3 regions of the Streptomyces sp. NPDC019396 genome follow, and region 1 is predicted to be linked to each of the others. Evidence: riboswitches for the same ligand, from Rfam matches in the RefSeq annotation. Region 1 holds a riboswitch; each other region holds the start of a gene.

Evidence for each region. A riboswitch is a leader RNA that binds a small molecule or an ion and turns the genes downstream of it on or off. The one in region 1 is predicted to bind thiamine pyrophosphate.
Region 2: linked by a shared signal. The riboswitch ahead of ABZ532_RS25820 (thiamine ABC transporter substrate-binding protein) and the one ahead of thiC (phosphomethylpyrimidine synthase ThiC) in region 1 are both predicted to bind thiamine pyrophosphate.
Region 3: linked by a shared signal. The riboswitch ahead of thiO (glycine oxidase ThiO) and the one ahead of thiC (phosphomethylpyrimidine synthase ThiC) in region 1 are both predicted to bind thiamine pyrophosphate.

The regions. Positions count from the first base shown of each region.
Region 1 covers NZ_JBEYBS010000007.1:210,915-214,144, reverse strand. The annotation lists gene ABZ532_RS10855 (YibE/F family protein) at 7-1,368, opposite strand; TPP riboswitch at 1,440-1,552, shown strand; gene thiC (phosphomethylpyrimidine synthase ThiC) at 1,546-3,230, shown strand, end outside.
Region 2 covers NZ_JBEYBS010000026.1:10,180-13,409, forward strand. The annotation lists gene ABZ532_RS25815 (iron ABC transporter permease) at 1-429, opposite strand, end outside; gene ABZ532_RS25820 (thiamine ABC transporter substrate-binding protein) at 504-1,589, opposite strand; TPP riboswitch at 1,678-1,788, opposite strand; gene rlmN (23S rRNA (adenine(2503)-C(2))-methyltransferase RlmN) at 1,842-2,948, opposite strand; gene ABZ532_RS25830 (hypothetical protein) at 3,085-3,230, shown strand, end outside.
Region 3 covers NZ_JBEYBS010000001.1:338,344-341,573, reverse strand. The annotation lists gene ABZ532_RS01570 (thiazole synthase) at 1-6, opposite strand, end outside; gene thiS (sulfur carrier protein ThiS) at 15-233, opposite strand; gene thiO (glycine oxidase ThiO) at 230-1,432, opposite strand; TPP riboswitch at 1,424-1,537, opposite strand; gene ABZ532_RS01555 (hypothetical protein) at 1,590-1,958, shown strand; gene ABZ532_RS01550 (FAD-dependent oxidoreductase) at 1,987-3,230, shown strand, end outside.

The DNA.
Region 1 (3,230 bases):
CCGCCGTCAGACGCGGCGCCTGCGGCCCCTCCCGCCGCGCGCCGGTGCTGCTCCGGTGGTGGCCCCCGAGCGGTCGGCGGAGACGACCAGGGCGGCCAGCGCGGTGGTCAGCGGCACCGAGGCGACCAGGCCGATCGACCCCACCAGCGTGCGTACGATCTCCTCGGCCACCAGCTCGCTGTTGGCGACGGTCCCCACGCTGGACTGCGCGATCGAGAAGAGCAGCAGCAAGGGCAGTGACGCGCCCGCGTAAGCGAGTACGAGTGTGTTGACCACCGAGGCGATATGGTCCCGGCCGATCCTGATCGCTGACTGGTACAGCCTGCGCGGACCCATCGTGGGATCCGCCTGGTGCAGTTCCCACACCGCCGAGGTCTGGGTCACCGTCACATCGTCCAGCACACCCAGCGAACCGATGATCACGCCCGCGAGCAGCAGGCCGGACATGTCGATCTCCGGGTAGAGGCCGTGGATCAGGCCGGTGTTGTCGTCCGTGTTCCCACCGAGCACCGCCCAGCCGATGAACAGCGAGCCGAGCAGCCCGATCAGCAGCAGCGAGATCAGGGTGCCCAGCACCGCCACCGAGGTTCGGGCGGAGATACCGTGGCACATATAGAGCGCGATCAACATGATCGCGCTCGCCCCGACCACCGCCACGGCCAGCGGATTGGAGCCCTGCAGGATCGCGGGCAGGATGAACAGGGTGAGCACCGCGAAGCTTGCGGCCAGCGCGATCAGCGCCATCACCCCGCGCAGCCGTCCCACCAGAACGACGGCGAGCGCGAACAGCCCGGCGAGCAGCGCCATCGGGACTCCCCGGTCCACATCGGTGACCGAATACTGGAGATCGCGCGGCGCGTCGGGCGCGTACGCCACCACCACGCCCTGGTCGGCGCGTAGTTGCCGAGATGCGTCGGGCTGCACGACCTCGATGAACGTGCGGCCCTTGTCCTTGCCGGTCGTGACCTCGACGGTGGCCTTTCCGCAGGTGCCCTGCCGCGAGTCGGCCGACTCACGCCCCTCTGGGGTGGTGGTGTCCCCCGTCGGCGGGACCTGTGCGGCGTTCACGTCCCCGCAGTCGACCCGCTCGACCTTCACGACGCGGCCCTGCTCGGTCTGCCGGTCGAAGCCGACACCGGTGCGTTCGTGCTCCGGCGTACCGCCCGGCCACAGGACGACCAGACCCATCGCGACGGCGGCGGCGAAGGGGATAACCACCGCGGCGATGACCCGCCGCAGATGACGGGAGACGGGCGCGGCGGGGCCGTGCGCATGGCTGTGCGCGTGCCCGTGGGCGGGGGCATGCGCAGGGCCGTGGACGCCGGGCGGCTCGTCGTCGGGATCGTGGGGCTGCGGCGAGGAAGTCACCGCCCGATCATCCCAACCCTGGAGGGGGCCCACTGTTCAGCACGCCAGACGGGGCGCTAGCGTGGTGACACCTTTGCACACGCGGGAGCTCGGAGCACCGGGCTGAGAGGGCGCTGAGCAGCTGCGCCGACCGCCGAACCTGTTACCGGGTAATGCCGGCGTAGGGAGTAGGTCACGATGACCGTTCAGGACACACGCATGCCCGCCCCCGGCCCGAACGAGGGCGAAAACGGGAGCGGGAGGTCCATCGGCTGGCACAAGGGATACATCGAGGGCTCCCGCTCCGATATCCGCGTGCCGGTCCGTCAGGTGCACCTCACCAATGGCAAGGACGTGACCCTGTACGACACGTCCGGACCGTACACCGACCCACACACCGAGACCGATGTCCGCCGTGGTCTGCCGCCGTTGCGCGAGAACTGGATCATCGCGCGCGGGGACACCGAGGAGTACGCAGGACGCCCCGTCCGCCCCGAGGACGACGGGATCAAGCACACCTCGCCGCGCGGCGGGCTGCGCAACCTCGACGCCGTCTTCCCCGGTCGCCCGCGCCAGCCCCGCCGTGGCCGCGGCGGGCAGGCGGTGACCCAGCTCGCCTACGCCCGCCGTGGCGAGATCACGCCGGAGATGGAGTACGTGGCGATCCGGGAGAACGTCTCCCCCGAGGTCGTACGCGAGGAGATCGCCGCCGGACGTGCCGTGCTGCCGGCGAACGTCAACCACCCGGAGATCGAGCCGATGATCATCGGCAAGCGGTTCCTGGTGAAGGTCAACGCCAACATCGGCAACTCCGCCGTGACCTCCTCCATCGAGGAGGAGGTGGAGAAGATGACGTGGGCGACCCGCTGGGGCGCCGACACGGTCATGGACCTCTCCACCGGCCGCAACATCCACACCACCCGCGAGTGGGTGCTGCGCAACTCCCCCGTGCCGATCGGCACCGTGCCGCTCTACCAGGCGCTGGAAAAGGTCGACGGCAGGGCCGAGGAGCTGACCTGGGAGATCTACAAGGACACCGTGATCGAGCAGGCCGAGCAGGGCGTCGACTACATGACGGTCCACGCGGGAGTGCTGCTGCGGTACGTGCCGCTGACCGCGCGCCGCAAGACCGGCATCGTCTCGCGCGGCGGCTCGATCATGGCGGCCTGGTGCCTCGCGCACCACAAGGAGTCGTTCCTGTACGAGAACTTCGAGGAGCTCTGCGAGATCCTCGCCGCGTACGACGTGACGTACTCGCTCGGCGACGGCCTGCGGCCCGGCTCGATCGCGGATGCCAACGACGAGGCGCAGTTCGCCGAGTTGAGGACGCTCGGTGAGCTCAACCAGATCGCCAAGCGGCACCACGTCCAGACCATGATCGAGGGCCCGGGGCATGTCCCGATGCACAAGATCAAGGAGAACATCGACCTCCAGCAGGAGATCTGCGAAGAGGCGCCGTTCTACACCCTGGGTCCGCTGACGACGGACGTGGCACCCGCTTACGACCACATCACCTCGGGCATCGGCGCTGCGATGATCGCCTGGTGGGGCACGGCCATGCTCTGCTACGTCACCCCCAAGGAGCACCTGGGCCTCCCCAACCGGGACGACGTCAAGACCGGCGTCATCACCTACAAGATCGCCGCCCATGCCGCCGACCTCGCCAAGGGCCACCCGGGCGCGCAGGAGTGGGACGACGCACTGTCCGACGCCCGCTTCGAGTTCCGCTGGGAGGACCAGTTCAATCTGGCCCTCGACCCGGACACGGCCCGGGAGTTCCACGACGAGACGCTGCCCGCGGAGCCGGCGAAGACCGCGCACTTCTGCTCGATGTGCGGGCCGAAGTTCTGTTCGATGAAGATCTCCCAGGACATCCGCCGGGA
Region 2 (3,230 bases), on a different contig from region 1:
GGTCCGTACGACCACGGCGTAGTTGAAGAAGACATGCGCGAGGAGGATCGCCCACACGGTGGTGTCGAGGCGCACGCCCCACAGCTCGTCGAGCAGCCCGCCGCGCCCCAGCAGCGCCAGGAAGGCGGTACCGACCACCACGGTCGGCAGCACGAACGGCACGGTGACGACCGCGCGCAGCAGTTGTCTGCCCGGGAAGTCGAAGCGGGCGAAGACGTAGGCGCCGGGCAGTGCCAACAGCAGGGTGAGGCCGGTGGAGGCCAGCGCCTGCCACAGGGTGAACCAGAGGACGTCCAGGATGTCCGGTCGGCTCAGCACCTCGCCGATGTGGCCGAAACGCCAGACGCCGTCCGGTCGGAGCCCGCGGCCGACGATCCCGGCCACCGGGTACGCGAAGAAGACCGCGAAGAACGCGACGGGCACCGCCATCAGGGCGAGCCGCGCCGCGTCCCCCCCTCGCGTCCCGGGCGGCCCGGGCGACTCGGGTGTCCTGGGGAGCTCGTCTACTTCAGGACGAGTGAGGACCACGACTGGATCCACTGGTCGCGGTTGTCGGCGATCTTCTGGGGTGCCATGGTCTCCGGCTTGTCGACCACGGCACCGAACTGCGTGAAGAGCGCGGGCAGTTTGGCGTCGTTCACGACCGGGTTGACGAACATGTTGAGCGGCATGTCCTCCTGGAACTTCTTGCTGATCAGGAAGTCCAGCAGGGCCTTGCCCCCGGCCTCGTTCTTCGCCCCCTTGAGCAGACCCGCGGCCTCGGTCTGGCGGAAGCAGGTGCCGGTGGCGACTCCGGTGGGCGCCTCCTTGGGCTGCGGCTCGGAGTAGAGCACCTCGACCGGCGGGCTGGAGGCGTACGAGACGACGAGCGGCCGGTCGCCCTTGGCCTTCTTGCCGCCTGCGGAACCGGAGAACTCCTGGTTGTAGGCGAGCTCCCAGCTGTCGACGACCTTGACCCCGTTGGCCTTGAGCTTGGCCCAGTAGTCCGGCCAGTCCTTGTCCCCGTACGTGGCGGCGGTGCCGAGCAGGAAGCCGAGGCCCGGCGACGAGCGTTCGGCGTTCTCGACCACGAGGAGGTTCTTGTAGGCGGGCTTCGCCAGATCGTCGAAGGTCTGCGGCGGGGCCAGCTTCTTGTCGGCGAAGTACTTCTTGTCGTAGTTGACGCAGATGTCGCCGGTGTCGACGGGCGTGACCCGGTGCTCGTCCTTGTCGAGCTGCCGGTCCTCGGGGACACGGTCCAGGCCCTTGGCCTCGTACGGCGTGAAGACGCCGTTGTCGAGGGCCCGCGACAGGGTGGTGTTGTCGACGCCGAAGAACACGTCGCCCTGAGGGGATCCCTTGGTGAGGATCTCCTTGTTGAGGGCCTCGACGGCGTCGCCGCTCTTCAGCACCTTGACCGTGTAGCCGGTCTGCCGGGTGAACTCCTTGAGCACCGCCGGGGTGGCGGCGAAGGAATCATGGCTGACGAGCGTCACGGTCTTGGATGCCCCTGAACCGCTGTCCTCGGACTCCCCGCCGCAGGCCGTGAGCGTGCCGGCGCCGAGGGCCGCGACCAGGGCCGCGACCGTGATCTTCTTGGTGGTGCTCACTGAGCTTCCTCCTGGAGTGACCAGGAAGAGACGCGGCCCTGCCACGTCGGCGGATCCCGGGGATCCGGAGCCGGGCAGGGCGCAACAGCTTGAGTCTCGTCCGAACTTCCTACCCGGAATGACCCGGGCGAGGTTCAGAGGGTCTGCGGTCTGACGATCACCGCACTCTCAGCGCTGTGGCGCTCCCCTGTCGGAATATGTGAATGTTCGGGGCCCAGCGTACATGGGCCCCCTGGAGGCCCGGCCCAAGGCTCAGCGCTCGGATGCTGCGAGCTGACCGCAGGCCCCGTCGATCTCCTGCCCCCGGGTGTCGCGCACGGTGACCGGCACCCCATGAGCGGCGATCGCCTCGACGAACGCCTTCTCGTCCTCGGGACGGGAGGCCGTCCACTTGGAACCCGGCGTGGGATTCAGCGGGATCAGGTTGACATGCACCCGCTTACCCTTGAGCAGCCGTCCCAGGAGGTCTCCACGCCATGCCTGGTCGTTGATGTCGCGGATGAGGGCGTACTCGATGGAGATACGGCGGCCCGACTTCTCGGCGTACTCCCAGGCGGCGTCCAGCACCTCCCGCACCTTCCAGCGGGTGTTCACCGGCACGAGGGTGTCGCGCAGCTCGTCGTCGGGAGCGTGCAGGGAGACGGCGAGCCGGCATTTGAAGCCCTCGTCGGCGAACCGCTGCATGGCCGGGACGAGCCCGACGGTGGAGACGGTGATGCCCCGCTGCGAGAGCCCGAGGCCGTCCGGCTCGGGGTCCGTGAGCCGGCGGACGGCTCCCACGACCCGGTTGTAGTTGGCGAGCGGCTCGCCCATGCCCATGAACACGATGTTGCTGAGCCGCGCCGGGCCGCCGGGGACCTCACCATCGCGCAGCGCCCGCATACCGTCGACGATCTGGTGCACGATCTCGGCGGTCGACAGATTGCGGTCGAGGCCCGCCTGGCCGGTCGCACAGAACGGGCAGTTCATACCGCAGCCCGCCTGCGAGGAGATGCACATGGTGACCCGGTCCGGGTAGCGCATCAGCACCGACTCGACCAGCGTGCCGTCATGCAGCCGCCACAGCGTCTTGCGGGTGGTGTCGTCGTCGCAGGAGACATGCCGCACGACGGACATCAGCTCCGGCAGCAGCTCCGCCGCGAGCCGCTCCCGCGACGCGGCGGGGATGTCGGTCCACTGGCCGGGGTCGTGCGCGTACCGCGCGAAGTAGTGCTGCGACAGCTGCTTGGCGCGAAACGGCTTCTCGCCGATCGCAGCCACCGCTTCCTTGCGCTCGGCGGGCGAGAGGTCGGCGAGGTGCCGCGGGGGCTTCTTGGCTCCGCGGGGCGCGATAAAAGTGAGTTCTCCGGGCTTAGGCATGGCCGTACCAGTGTCGCAGATCGAATCCGGTGCCCTGGCTGCACGCTGTGCACGGTCGTCGAACACCGCTGTCGCGCATTCGTCGCTCCGGGGTCAGGCTGGAATTCCGCGCGTCGTAGTCCCGAGGGGTGCGCCCATGACAGCCGTGGCCGATTCCGCAGCGGGCAAGTGGCTCGCGGGCTTCCTGGAGCAGCCGGTCGTGGGGATGGCTCCGTGGATCGTCTTCGCCGTTCTCTCCGGCCCCGGGCGCTTCGAGGTGGCGGTGCTGATCGCCCTTGGTAT
Region 3 (3,230 bases), on a different contig from region 1:
TGCCATGAGCCCGGTCACCCGCCCTGCACCGCGGTGAGGATCTCGACCCGGTCGCCGTCACCGAGCGGGGTCCCCGGCCACTCGCTGCGCGGGACGACCGACTCGTTCACCGCGGCCGCGACGCCGGAGCGAGCCGCGGTCAGTGTCGCGACCAGCGTGCCGAGGCTCGTACCCGCCGCGATTTCCCGCGGCTCCCCGTTGACGGAGACGGTCGGATTCACGGTCGTGCTCATACGGACGCCTCCTGGCGTGCGGGAGAGAAGCGATGAGGAGCGAAGGGGCGGGCCTCTTCCGGCAGTTCCCCCGTGACCAGGGCGTCGGCCAGGGCGTCGCCGGTCACCGGGGTCAGCAGTACACCGTTGCGGTAGTGCCCGGTGGCGAGCAGCAGCCCGGGCAGCTCCGTAGGTCCGAGCAGCGGCGCGTTGTCCGGCGAGCCGGGCCGCAGGCCCGCACGGGTCTCGGTGAGCGGCAGTTCGGTGATGCCCGGCACCAGCTCATGGGCGTCGCGCAGCAGCTCGTACACCCCGCCCGCCGTGACCGTGGTGTCCCAGCCCAGCTCCTCGCTCGTGGCGCCCACGACCAGCTCGCCGTTCTCACGGGGCACCAGGTACACCTGGCTGCCCCGCACCACGGCCCGTACCGTCCGCGACAGGAACGGGGCGCGCGGACCCGGCACCGTCAGCCGCAGCACCTGCCCCTTCACCGGCCGCACCGGAGGCAGGACCTCGTCGGGCACACCGGCCAGCCGGCCGCTGAGACTGCCCGCGGCCAGCACCACCTGATCCGCGACCACCTCATGGGCAGCTCCGGGGCCGTCGGCGGTGGGAGCCCCGGGCGGGCCGAGCACCGCCCCGGTGGCGCGGTCGCCCTCGACCGTGAGTCCGGCCGCCCATGTGCGGTGGAAGACCACCCCCGCCCGCTCGCAGGCCACCACCAGCGCACTCGCCAGCCGCCGCGGGTCGATCTGATGATCACCGTCGACCCGCAGTCCGCCTCTGACGCCCGGGGCGAGCATCGGTTCGAGCCGGCGGCACTCGCGTCCGGTGAGCCACACCGACTCCAGCCCGCAGCGGCGCTGGAGCGCGTGCAGCTCGCGCAGATGAGCCCGGTCGTCCGCGTCCAGCGCGACCGCGAGCGTCCCGCAGGCCCGGTAACCGGTGTCCTGGCCGCTCGCCTCCTCAAGCTCCGCGACGAAGTCCGGATAGCGCCGGGCGGAGGCGAGATTGAGGCCGAGGAGCGTCTCCTCGCCGTAGTGCAGCTCGGTGACGGCTGCCAGCATGCCGGCAGCGACCTGTGCGGCCCCGCCGCCCGGATCGGGGTCGGCGAGCGCCGTACGCAGTCCGCGCTGCGCCGACCGCCAGGCCGTGACCAGGCCGATGATTCCGCCCCCGACGACAAGGACGTCGGCGGACGTCCGTGGATGCACGGGCATCCGGACCCTCCCTTCGCCGGCATGACCCGGATCAGGTTCGTACGGTCGGAGGCCGCCTCAGCCTCCCTCTCAGCCCGGTGCGGCCGGGCTCCCGCGAGTAGCAGTACGGTGGTCAGCCTAACTCCGGTCATCAACTCGCAGTAAGGGAGCCCGCACCGTGACCCGCTCGCTCGACGGACTCGTCCTCGCCCCTGTGGCGGACCAGGCCCCGGGCCAGGTGGGCATTCGGACCCGGTTCGCCTACCACGAGCGGGACGGCCAGGTGTGGGCCGAGTACGAGGGCGGGGACGTGGTCCGCGGGCGCCTCGTCGGCACCCGGGACGGCGACCGGCTGGACTTCCGCTATGTCCAGCTCAAGCGGGACGGAACGACGGCATCCGGGCACTGCGTCTCCACGGTGGTCCAACTCCCGGACGGGCGGGTGCGCCTTGAGGAGACTTGGGAGTGGGAGTCCCGGGACGGCAGGGGCACCAGCGTCGTCGAAGAGCTCCCGGCCGGGACTCCGGCCGACCGCCAAGCTTCCTGACGGCTCGTCAGATGATTAGGCTGGCCTGGTGAACGAGCACACCACGCAGCGTCGAGTCGTCATCGCCGGGGCCGGGATGGCCGGGGTGCAGACCGCGGTGGCCCTGCGCGAACAGGGCTACACCGGCGGCCTCACTCTGATCGGCGCCGAGCCGCACCAGCCCTATGACCGGCCTCCGCTCTCCAAGGCCGTGCTGCTCGGCACCGCAGAGGGCTCCGCACTCGACGTCGACTTCGACGCGCTCGACATCGACCTCCGGCTGGGCCGCGAGGTCACCGGGCTGCGCCCGGACGCTCATGAGCTCGACACCGAGGCGGGCCCCGTCCCGTACGACACCCTGGTGATCGCCACCGGCGCCGAGCCCCTCACCCTGCCCGGCACCGAAGGCGTCCAGGGCGTCCATCTGCTGCGCACCCTCGACGACGCACGGCGGCTGCGCCCCGTGCTGGAGCGGCAGCACGACATCGTGGTGGTCGGCGCGGGCTGGATCGGAGCGGAGTTCGCCACCGCCGCGCGCCAGGCCGGCTGCGCGGTCACCGTGGTGGAGGCGGCCGACCGGCCCCTCGCGGGTGCCCTGCCCGCCGAGGTGACCGGGCCGATGGCCGACTGGTACGCCGAGAGCGGAGCCGCCCTCCTCACGGACGCACGTGTCGCCGCCGTCGAGCCCGGGGCGGTCGTCATCGCCGAGGGCGCAGAGGCCGGGGGCGGGGAGGTCCGGCGGCTGACGGCAGGCGCCGTCGTCGTGGGCATCGGCGCGCGTCCGGCGACCGGCTGGCTCGCCGGCTCGGGCATCGGCCTCGGGCCGGACGGATCGATCACCGCCGACGCTCAGCTGCACACCACGCTGCCGGACGTGTACGCGGTGGGCGACTGCGCCTCCTTCCCCTCACGGCGCTACGGCGGACGGCTCCTCGTGCACCACTGGGACAACGCCCTCCAGGGCCCGCGCGCGGTCGCAGCCAATGTGCTGCGGGCGCTGCACGGCGCTGAGGGCGAGCCGCCGCTGACCTATGACCCGGTGCCGTACTTCTGGTCCGAGCAGTTCGGCCGCTTCGTGCAGTACGCGGGCCACCACGAGGGCGCCGGGACACTCATTCGGCGGGGTGACCCCGCGGCGGATTCCGGCTGGTCCGTGCTGTGGCTGAAAGACGGCGCACTGGCCGCGGTCCTGGCGGTCGGCAGGCCCCGTGACGTGACCCAGGGCCGCCGCCTCATCGAGGCGGGCGCCCGCCTGGACCCCGCCCGTGCGGGGGATCCCGGGGTCCCTCTGAA